One region of the Lysinibacillus sp. FSL K6-1151 genome, then DNA from elsewhere that is predicted to be linked to it. Evidence: a T-box and tRNA genes for the amino acid it is inferred to sense, from the RefSeq annotation. Region 1 holds a T-box; the other regions hold tRNA genes.

Region 1 (3,243 bases):
GTACCCCAGTAACGATTACGGCTAATATTCCAATCCACTAAATTTTCTAGGAAGTTGCCAAATCGACCGTCCTTAATATGACCTGGATACCATGTCACTTGCTGATTATTTTGTAAAAGCTGCTCCTTTAATGCTGACATCTTGATAAACCAGCTATCTGTTGCGTAGTACAGCAAAGGTGAATCACAGCGCCAGCAATGTGGGTAGCTATGCTCATATTTCTCTTTAGCAAATAGAAGTTTTTTTGCCGCTAGCATTTTAATGATATCAACATCACAATCTTTTACAAAGCGTCCGACAAGCTCAGACACAGCTTCTGTATAACAGCCTTTTAAATCAACTACATTGACAAAGGACAAACCATGGTACTGTACTGTTTTATAATCGTCCTCTCCATAGGCTGGAGCAATGTGCACAATTCCTGTTCCACTATGCTCCGTCACGTAATCCGCCATAACGACAACTTGCCCTTTTTCGACCGTTACATAAGAAAATGGTGGTTGATAGGAAACACCCGCAAACTCTTGCCCATCATGCTCACTTAGTACTTCGATAGGCTCTGTAAAAACCTTTTCTACCAGTGATTTAGCGAGGATGTATATGTTATTCTCATGCTTTACACGTACATATTGAAGAGATGGATTCATAGCCAAGGCTACATTAGCAGGTAATGTCCAAGGCGTCGTTGTCCAGCCTAAGAAATATTCGTCGCGATCCCGAAGCTTAAACATCGCTGTAACGGATAAGTCTTTGACATCCTTATACCCCTGTGCTACCTCATGTGAACTTAAGGATGTTTGGCAGCTAGGGCAATAAGGTGAAACACGATGCCCTTTATATAAAAGTTGTTCCTTGTGTACATGGCTTAAAATATGCCACACAGATTCGATATAATCATTGCTTAGTGTCAGATAAGGATTATCCATATCAAGCCAGTAGCCAAGCTGCTCGGTAAAGGTACGCCATTTTTGCTCATAGGTAAAAACGCTCTTTTTACATGCCTGAATAAATCGCTCTACCCCGTAATTCTCAATTTCCTGCTTCCCAGAGATGCCTAATGCCTTTTCTACTCCTAATTCCACAGGCAATCCATGTGTATCCCAGCCTGCTTTTCGTTCAACGAGATAGCCTTGCATCGTTTTATAGCGTGCCACAACATCTTTAATTGTTCTGCCAAAAGCATGACCAACATGTGGTAAACCATTCGCTGTTGGCGGTCCCTCGTAAAATACAAAGGGCTGCTGTCCAGCACGATTGTTGATGGACTTTGCCAAGGTTCCTTCTTGCGCCCACAACGCACGAATCCTTGTTTCTCGTTCAACCACTGTTTCCTTCTTTTGTTCTTCCTGCATATGAGTTCCTCCTATACAATCCATTTTGTATAAAAGGCATACAAAAACCCCGTCCCAAGGAAAGGGACGGGGTTAACCGCGAATACCACCCTAATTCTATTGACAGAATGGTCAATAGCGCTCAGCAACGTACAATCATACGTGTTCTTTTTAACGGTAGACACCCGGATTGGCTTACTCTATTCAGCCAATCTTCTCAGAGAGGATTTTCATGTAACACCTGCACACCGACTTCCACCAAATGTCGGCTCTCTGTAGAACAAAATGAAACACTACTCTTTCTCATCAACGAATTTGTATGCTTTTATTGTCACTCATCGTAACAAATTACCAATTGTCTGTCAACAGTGGACAACCTTAAAAAATTTCGTTGAGACAAGTGACAATACTTTGATGGAGAGTCATATATTAAGATTGCGGATTGGTTTGAATAAAGCTCTTCAGCAATATTTTGACATTAAATAGCCCGATATAAAAGTTTACTTCATCCAATTGCCCCTTTAATGTGGCTACTGTTGACAGTGTTTGCTGCAATATTTGGATGATTTCATTTTTCCAACATAGCGAAAATCAGGACTAACAACCTTTCCTCCTCATCATGAATAAATACATAAGCAGGTTGTAAATAGAAAAACCAAAGTGCATGTAACATAGCGACATAGGCTGATCCATTCATTTTAGGATTTTTCACTAGTTCATCAATAGCATCCGATACATGTGCCACACTATGTGCCCATCCTTTGCCAGGTACATAGCTTCTTACATCCTTTTCAGATGATATGTAAGTTCATAACTTCGTTTGACAAGCCTCATGCTATCCTTAGATAAAAAAATATCTGTGTAGATCCCTAGCTAAAATAAGTACGAGCAATAAGATTGTAAACGAGTGAGTAAAAAACCCAATCAGATTCCTTTGAATAATAAATGGTTTAAGCTTTAATCCCAAAGTTCAATGAAGCAACGATGATTCAGCAAATTTTTTCTAAAATCCATTCATAAAAGCTGCCCTAAATCCATGTATCTCGTAGCTCACTTCAGTAGAACCGATATGTGCTAGCATGGCATGCAAAACCTGCTGTTGATGCTCTTGCTGCCAAGTAGCCTGACCCTTTTTCAATGCCATTAATCTAGCCTTTAATTCATCTTCCTTCAATACAACTGGCTAATTCCACTTTGCTTATTCATTGTGATACTCCGTACTACTTTCTCGGTATAGCCCATCCAGCTTCCATCCATTATAAAAACGGACATAGGTCAATTCCTTTTGCCAATTATCTAGGTGCACAATCACCTTGCTGCTCCAAGGGAAAGTGGCTGCATAAACCCGACCTCTGCGTACCTCAGCTATGTCATCCGCTACACCAAGAAGTGTAGAAGGTGCATTCGCATTATACATTAAATAATGCTGTCGATCTGAACTGATCTCAAGTTCTTCCATGACCTCCTGATGAAAAACAATCACTTGCTCATTTGCCTGATGAAGTGAATAGATGAGAGCTCCCCCAAATAGCACCATCAATGAAGCCACAATGAGTACATGCTTTTTCTTTAATCCTATGTAAAACGCCCACTGCTTTTCCTTATTGTATAAATGAATATATATTGCTAGACTTATTGGCCATAAAAATAATAACTGCCAACAAAGGACAACCCAAAAAATCTCGCCATCCGAGACAAAATATCGAATGACATTGTAATTCAACAACCATAAAGGCATCGACCACCGCCATAGGGATTCTTCCTGCGGTATACTTTTTAAATAAATCAGTAGAAGAGGTAAGCTTAGGAAAAAGGCTGTCGCATTATCTAATAGAGCAAATACCAATTCAACACCTCCTGCATAGAAAAATGTTACAACTATTGTATTTTAATCCAATTGTACAGAAAAGGC
Region 2 (3,243 bases), 1.1 Mb from region 1:
AGCAGCTGCTGATGATGCAGGTTCCACAAAATACATCATTGAGACAATCAATCGTGCACCAAGCGGATCGGCATGGGCTATTGGAACAGAAATGAATCTTGTCAATCGCATAATGAAGCAGCATCCAGATAAACATATTATCTCTTTAAATGAAAATTTTTGTCCTTGCTTAACAATGAATCGCATTGACCTTCCCCATCTGTTGTGGAGCTTAGAAAGTATTGAGCAGGGGCAACCACATAACCGTATCCAAGTAGATGAATATACTACAGCTGAAGCACTTAGCTCTCTCGAAAGAATGCTAGCACGAGGATAATTAGGTTGCTTTAAAAGCAGAGATGGTGTAAAAAAACGTCTCTGCTTTTTATGTTCATATAACATCTATTTTGAATAGCTTAAACAACTGCCATTTTCAAATGCATCATCATCGATCCAATCAAAGAATATCCATCTATTGCTGAAATTGACATGGCTTTATGCTCTATGCTACTGTCGATTTGGAGGTGAAAATAAATGGCTTTTCAATCGAAAAATATTTTTATCAATTTACCAGTGAAAGATCTAAACAAATCCATCAACTTCTTTAAGGAACTAGGTTTTGAGTTCAATCAACAATTTAGCGATGAGACTACAGCCTCAATGATTATTAGTGAAAATATCTTCGTATTAATGATGGTGGAAGAACGATTCAAAGGGTTTAGTAAGAAGGAAATTACAAATACTACTACGTCTGCAGAAGCAATTTTATGTCTATCTGCTGAAAATCGAGAGCAAGTAGATCAATTAGTAAATAAGGCACTGGCCTCCGGTGGTAAATCTTATAATGAACCCCAAGATCATGGGTTTATGTATGGCTGGGGATTTCAGGATGTAGATGGGCATATCTGGGAAGTAGTTTATATGGATGAAAATGCATTGAATCAAGAGTAATATTTATATCTATGAATATGAAAAAACAGTAGATGCGTGTGCATCTACTGTTTTTTAGTATGACCCGTACGGGATTCGAACCCGTGTTACCGCCGTGAAAGGGCGGTGTCTTAACCACTTGACCAACGGGCCAATGGCGGAGAAGGAGGGATTTGAACCCTCGCGCCGGTTACCCGACCTACACCCTTAGCAGGGGCGCCTCTTCAGCCTCTTGAGTACTTCCCCACATAAAAATGGCTCCGAAGGCAGGACTCGAACCTGCGACAACCTGATTAACAGTCAGGTGCTACTACCAACTGAGCTACTTCGGAATAATGATGGGCCTAAATGGACTCGAACCATCGACCTCACGCTTATCAGGCGTGCGCTCTAACCAGCTGAGCTATAGGCCCTTGGAGCGGGTGATGGGAATCGAACCCACGACATCAGCTTGGAAGGCTGAGGTTTTACCATTAAACTACACCCGCATAAATGGTGGGTCAGGACGGAATCGAACCGCCGACACTTAGAGCTTCAATCTAATGCTCTACCAACTGAGCTACTGACCCATTTCGTCCATGCTAAGCTTATTTTCTTTTGCTTTTCATATCTTCTTATGAAAATAATGGCGGTCCCGACCGGGATCGAACCGGCGATCTCCTGCGTGACAGGCAGGCATGTTAACCGCTACACCACGGGACCATTTGGTTGCGGGGGCCGGATTTGAACCAACGACCTTCGGGTTATGAGCCCGACGAGCTACCACTGCTCCACCCCGCGATAATTTTATACGGTTTCGAGTTTTTAAAGCACCATTTATAAAGATTTAAAACTGGAGGAGGTAGAGGGATTCGAACCCCCGCGCGGTGTTACCCGCCTGTCGGTTTTCAAGACCGATCCCTTCAGCCAGACTTGGGTATACCTCCGTTGCAATATATAAATGGTGGACCTTGCAGGACTCGAACCTGCGACCGGACGGTTATGAGCCGTCTGCTCTAACCAACTGAGCTAAAGGTCCTTTAAGATGGCGGCAGAGGGGATCGAACCCCCGACCTTACGGGTATGAACCGTACGCTCTAGCCAGCTGAGCTACGCCGCCAGGATCTTTATACTGGTTAATTTATTATGGTGGAGCCTAGCGGGATCGAACCGCTGACCTCCTGCGTGCAAGGCAGGCGCTCTCCCAGCTGAGCTAAGGCCCCATAATTTCTTTGGAAATGGTCGGGAAGACAGGATTCGAACCTGCGACCCCTTGGTCCCAAACCAAGTGCTCTACCAAGCTGAGCTACTTCCCGTTCTTTTTGGCGCGCCCGACAGGAGTCGAACCCATAACCTTCTGATCCGTAGTCAGACGCTCTATCCAATTGAGCTACGGGCGCATTAAAATGGTGCCGAGGACCGGAATCGAACCGGTACGGTAGTCACCTACCGCAGGATTTTAAGTCCTGTGCGTCTGCCAGTTCCGCCACCCCGGCACATTTGGAGCGGAAGACGAGGTTCGAACTCGCGACCCCCACCTTGGCAAGGTGGTGTTCTACCACTGAACTACTTCCGCATGTGCATAAGTTTTTTTATCTGGCAATGAAATAATGGTGCGGGTGAAGGGAGTCGAACCCCCACGCCTTGCGGCGCTAGATCCTAAGTCTAGTGCGTCTGCCAATTCCGCCACACCCGCTTATTATTATTTAAAAATGGTGAGCCATGAAGGACTCGAACCTTCGACCCTCTGATTAAAAGTCAGATGCTCTACCAACTGAGCTAATGGCTCTAAAAAATGGTGCCGGCTATAGGAATCGAACCCACGACCTACTGATTACAAGTCAGTTGCTCTACCTGCTGAGCTAAACCGGCATATGGTGGAGGATGACGGGCTCGAACCGCCGACCCTCTGCTTGTAAGGCAGATGCTCTCCCAGCTGAGCTAATCCTCCTGGGTATTATGCCTAGCGACGTCCTACTCTCACAGGGGGAAGCCCCCAACTACCATCGGCGCTAAAGAGCTTAACTTCCGTGTTCGGTATGGGAACGGGTGTGACCTCTTTGCCATCATCACTAGACTATGGTCGACCTTCAATACACGGCGTATTACTGCGTCAGCTGCTCTCGTTCAATCAGTCACGTACAGAAGTACGCTCCTTCAATCACTCGTTTGCTTCCTTGTTCTACTTGTGTCTTGAAGCTCTTTTTTTATTGAAAGTTTTGTTCTTTCAAAACTGGATAAACGGTTCATTGAATGGTTCAAACATTTTGGTTAAGTCCTCGATCGATTAGTATTCGTCAGCTCCATGTGTCACCACACTTCCACCTCGAACCTATCTACCTCATCGTCTTTGAG
Region 3 (3,243 bases), 1.1 Mb from region 1:
AGAAACTTCTGCTAAGAACGCAGAAGCCAGCACATCCATGTGCAAGTCTAGTGATGATGGCAAAGAGGTCACACCCGTTCCCATACCGAACACGGAAGTTAAGCTCTTTAGCGCCGATGGTAGTTGGGGGCTTCCCCCTGTGAGAGTAGGACGTCGCTAGGCATAATACCCAGGAGGATTAGCTCAGCTGGGAGAGCATCTGCCTTACAAGCAGAGGGTCGGCGGTTCGAGCCCGTCATCCTCCACCATATGCCGGTTTAGCTCAGCAGGTAGAGCAACTGACTTGTAATCAGTAGGTCGTGGGTTCGATTCCTATAGCCGGCACCATTTTTTAGAGCCATTAGCTCAGTTGGTAGAGCATCTGACTTTTAATCAGAGGGTCGAAGGTTCGAGTCCTTCATGGCTCACCATTTTTAAATAATAATAAGCGGGTGTGGCGGAATTGGCAGACGCACTAGACTTAGGATCTAGCGCCGCAAGGCGTGGGGGTTCGACTCCCTTCACCCGCACCATTATTTCATTGCCAGATAAAAAAACTTATGCACATGCGGAAGTAGTTCAGTGGTAGAACACCACCTTGCCAAGGTGGGGGTCGCGAGTTCGAACCTCGTCTTCCGCTCCAAATGTGCCGGGGTGGCGGAACTGGCAGACGCACAGGACTTAAAATCCTGCGGTAGGTGACTACCGTACCGGTTCGATTCCGGTCCTCGGCACCATTTTTAATGCGCCCGTAGCTCAATTGGATAGAGCGTCTGACTACGGATCAGAAGGTTATGGGTTCGACTCCTGTCGGGCGCGCCAAAAAGAACGGGAAGTAGCTCAGCTTGGTAGAGCACTTGGTTTGGGACCAAGGGGTCGCAGGTTCGAATCCTGTCTTCCCGACCATTTCCAAAGAAATTATGGGGCCTTAGCTCAGCTGGGAGAGCGCCTGCCTTGCACGCAGGAGGTCAGCGGTTCGATCCCGCTAGGCTCCACCATAATAAATTAACCAGTATAAAGATCCTGGCGGCGTAGCTCAGCTGGCTAGAGCGTACGGTTCATACCCGTAAGGTCGGGGGTTCGATCCCCTCTGCCGCCATCTTAAAGGACCTTTAGCTCAGTTGGTTAGAGCAGACGGCTCATAACCGTCCGGTCGCAGGTTCGAGTCCTGCAAGGTCCACCATTTATATATTGCAACGGAGGTATACCCAAGTCTGGCTGAAGGGATCGGTCTTGAAAACCGACAGGCGGGTAACACCGCGCGGGGGTTCGAATCCCTCTACCTCCTCCAGTTTTAAATCTTTATAAATGGTGCTTTAAAAACTCGAAACCGTATAAAATTATCGCGGGGTGGAGCAGTGGTAGCTCGTCGGGCTCATAACCCGAAGGTCGTTGGTTCAAATCCGGCCCCCGCAACCAAATGGTCCCGTGGTGTAGCGGTTAACATGCCTGCCTGTCACGCAGGAGATCGCCGGTTCGATCCCGGTCGGGACCGCCATTATTTTCATAAGAAGATATGAAAAGCAAAAGAAAATAAGCTTAGCATGGACGAAATGGGTCAGTAGCTCAGTTGGTAGAGCATTAGATTGAAGCTCTAAGTGTCGGCGGTTCGATTCCGTCCTGACCCACCATTTATGCGGGTGTAGTTTAATGGTAAAACCTCAGCCTTCCAAGCTGATGTCGTGGGTTCGATTCCCATCACCCGCTCCAAGGGCCTATAGCTCAGCTGGTTAGAGCGCACGCCTGATAAGCGTGAGGTCGATGGTTCGAGTCCATTTAGGCCCATCATTATTCCGAAGTAGCTCAGTTGGTAGTAGCACCTGACTGTTAATCAGGTTGTCGCAGGTTCGAGTCCTGCCTTCGGAGCCATTTTTATGTGGGGAAGTACTCAAGAGGCTGAAGAGGCGCCCCTGCTAAGGGTGTAGGTCGGGTAACCGGCGCGAGGGTTCAAATCCCTCCTTCTCCGCCATTGGCCCGTTGGTCAAGTGGTTAAGACACCGCCCTTTCACGGCGGTAACACGGGTTCGAATCCCGTACGGGTCATACTAAGTGCAGTAGATGAATTACATCTACTGCACTTTTTAATTGATTTGATAACATAGTTACTATAAAAATGAAGCCTTCACAGAACATCGAATCTGTGAAGGCTTGTTAATTATATAGGAAGTTAAGAAATTTTTCTCCCTTTTCCGTAGGGGATCATAAACGCATAACAAGGAACTTAGACAAATGTAAGTTCTGTATTGTATAATTTTGTATTTTGAAGCTAGATGGACTAAGCTAATGATAAAGGAGGGATAGGAATGAATGAAAAATTAAAGTGGGTGCACAATCAGCTGGATAAAGCAAATGACGGAACAGCTTTACTGCCATATTTTACATTGGAACAAGTAAAGAAAGTGGGGCAATTTCTACGTACATATGAGCAATTTGAAAAGACACCTCTCCATCATCTTGATTCACTTGCTTCATGGATGGGTGTAGAAAAAATTTTGGTAAAAGACGAATCCTATCGATTTGGCTTAAACGCATTTAAAGTATTAGGCGGAGTTTATGCAATTGCGCAGTATGTTGCCAATAGACTCCAGAAAAATATAGAGGAACTATCGTTTGAACAATTAAAATCATCAGAAGTAAAAGCGCAGATAGGTAATTTAACCTTTATTTCAACAACAGATGGTAACCATGGTCGTGGTGTGGCATGGGCGGCTCGTGAACTGGGGTATCAAGCGCGAATATATATGCCAGCTGGCAGTGCCGATGAACGTTTACAGCATATTAAAAAAGAAGGAGCCTATGCTGAAATAACGACAATGAATTATGATGAAACCGTGCGTTATACCTCGCAGCTAGCACAAGAAAATGGCTGGGTCCTGATTCAGGATACGATGTGGGATGGCTACGAAGAAATACCATTATGGATTATGCAAGGCTACACAACACTTGTACATGAAATCGTTGAACAGATGCAGCAAGCTCCGACACATGTATTTTTACAAGCTGGTGTTGGGTCATTTGCAGGGGCAGTAGTAGCTTTTTTACAACAATATTATGAGCAGGATATTACATTTGTGTTAGTTGAGCCACATGTTGCTAATTGTTATTATGAGAGCTTTAAGGCAGGTACTGAGCAATATGTAACTGTTGGTGGAGAGATGAAAACCATAATGGCGGGCCTTGCTTGCGGTGAACCTAATCCACAGGCTTGGCGACTCTTAAAAGCCCATATAAAAATAAGCATCTCCTGTGAAGAAGAAATAGCAG

What was found. A T-box is a leader RNA that pairs with one kind of tRNA and senses whether it is charged. The one in region 1 lies ahead of ileS (isoleucine--tRNA ligase), so its partner is inferred to be a tRNA-Ile.
Region 2: it has a tRNA-Ile gene. The T-box ahead of ileS (isoleucine--tRNA ligase) is inferred to sense a tRNA for this amino acid. The anticodon was not compared.
Region 3: it has a tRNA-Ile gene. The T-box ahead of ileS (isoleucine--tRNA ligase) is inferred to sense a tRNA for this amino acid. The anticodon was not compared.

The regions. Positions count from the first base shown of each region.
Region 1 covers NZ_CP152040.1:2,500,265-2,503,507, forward strand. Annotated here, with positions in the region: gene ileS (isoleucine--tRNA ligase) at 1-1,352, opposite strand, end outside; T-box leader at 1,412-1,650, opposite strand; gene MHI04_RS12125 (DUF2785 domain-containing protein) at 1,900-2,076, opposite strand; gene MHI04_RS12130 (hypothetical protein) at 2,335-2,475, opposite strand; gene MHI04_RS12135 (hypothetical protein) at 2,530-3,177, opposite strand.
Region 2 covers NZ_CP152040.1:3,592,687-3,595,929, forward strand. Annotated here, with positions in the region: gene nadA (quinolinate synthase NadA) at 1-316, shown strand, start outside; gene MHI04_RS17250 (VOC family protein) at 514-930, shown strand; tRNA gene MHI04_RS17255 (tRNA-Glu) at 991-1,062, opposite strand; tRNA gene MHI04_RS17260 (tRNA-Ser) at 1,065-1,155, opposite strand; tRNA gene MHI04_RS17265 (tRNA-Asn) at 1,165-1,241, opposite strand; tRNA gene MHI04_RS17270 (tRNA-Ile) at 1,249-1,322, opposite strand; tRNA gene MHI04_RS17275 (tRNA-Gly) at 1,324-1,397, opposite strand; tRNA gene MHI04_RS17280 (tRNA-Phe) at 1,403-1,478, opposite strand; tRNA gene MHI04_RS17285 (tRNA-Asp) at 1,536-1,611, opposite strand; tRNA gene MHI04_RS17290 (tRNA-Met) at 1,615-1,689, opposite strand; tRNA gene MHI04_RS17295 (tRNA-Ser) at 1,743-1,835, opposite strand; tRNA gene MHI04_RS17300 (tRNA-Ile) at 1,851-1,927, opposite strand; tRNA gene MHI04_RS17305 (tRNA-Met) at 1,935-2,008, opposite strand; tRNA gene MHI04_RS17310 (tRNA-Ala) at 2,036-2,111, opposite strand; tRNA gene MHI04_RS17315 (tRNA-Pro) at 2,128-2,204, opposite strand; tRNA gene MHI04_RS17320 (tRNA-Arg) at 2,212-2,288, opposite strand; tRNA gene MHI04_RS17325 (tRNA-Leu) at 2,296-2,384, opposite strand; tRNA gene MHI04_RS17330 (tRNA-Gly) at 2,390-2,464, opposite strand; tRNA gene MHI04_RS17335 (tRNA-Leu) at 2,500-2,584, opposite strand; tRNA gene MHI04_RS17340 (tRNA-Lys) at 2,602-2,677, opposite strand; tRNA gene MHI04_RS17345 (tRNA-Thr) at 2,685-2,760, opposite strand; tRNA gene MHI04_RS17350 (tRNA-Val) at 2,764-2,839, opposite strand; rRNA gene rrf (5S ribosomal RNA) at 2,850-2,965, opposite strand; rRNA gene MHI04_RS17360 (23S ribosomal RNA) at 3,156-3,243, opposite strand, start outside.
Region 3 covers NZ_CP152040.1:3,584,822-3,588,064, reverse strand. Annotated here, with positions in the region: rRNA gene rrf (5S ribosomal RNA) at 47-162, shown strand; tRNA gene MHI04_RS17220 (tRNA-Val) at 173-248, shown strand; tRNA gene MHI04_RS17215 (tRNA-Thr) at 252-327, shown strand; tRNA gene MHI04_RS17210 (tRNA-Lys) at 335-410, shown strand; tRNA gene MHI04_RS17205 (tRNA-Leu) at 428-512, shown strand; tRNA gene MHI04_RS17200 (tRNA-Gly) at 548-622, shown strand; tRNA gene MHI04_RS17195 (tRNA-Leu) at 628-716, shown strand; tRNA gene MHI04_RS17190 (tRNA-Arg) at 725-801, shown strand; tRNA gene MHI04_RS17185 (tRNA-Pro) at 809-885, shown strand; tRNA gene MHI04_RS17180 (tRNA-Ala) at 902-977, shown strand; tRNA gene MHI04_RS17175 (tRNA-Met) at 1,005-1,078, shown strand; tRNA gene MHI04_RS17170 (tRNA-Ile) at 1,086-1,162, shown strand; tRNA gene MHI04_RS17165 (tRNA-Ser) at 1,178-1,270, shown strand; tRNA gene MHI04_RS17160 (tRNA-Met) at 1,324-1,398, shown strand; tRNA gene MHI04_RS17155 (tRNA-Asp) at 1,402-1,477, shown strand; tRNA gene MHI04_RS17150 (tRNA-Phe) at 1,535-1,610, shown strand; tRNA gene MHI04_RS17145 (tRNA-Gly) at 1,616-1,689, shown strand; tRNA gene MHI04_RS17140 (tRNA-Ile) at 1,691-1,764, shown strand; tRNA gene MHI04_RS17135 (tRNA-Asn) at 1,772-1,848, shown strand; tRNA gene MHI04_RS17130 (tRNA-Ser) at 1,858-1,948, shown strand; tRNA gene MHI04_RS17125 (tRNA-Glu) at 1,951-2,022, shown strand; gene MHI04_RS17120 (diaminopropionate ammonia-lyase) at 2,283-3,243, shown strand, end outside.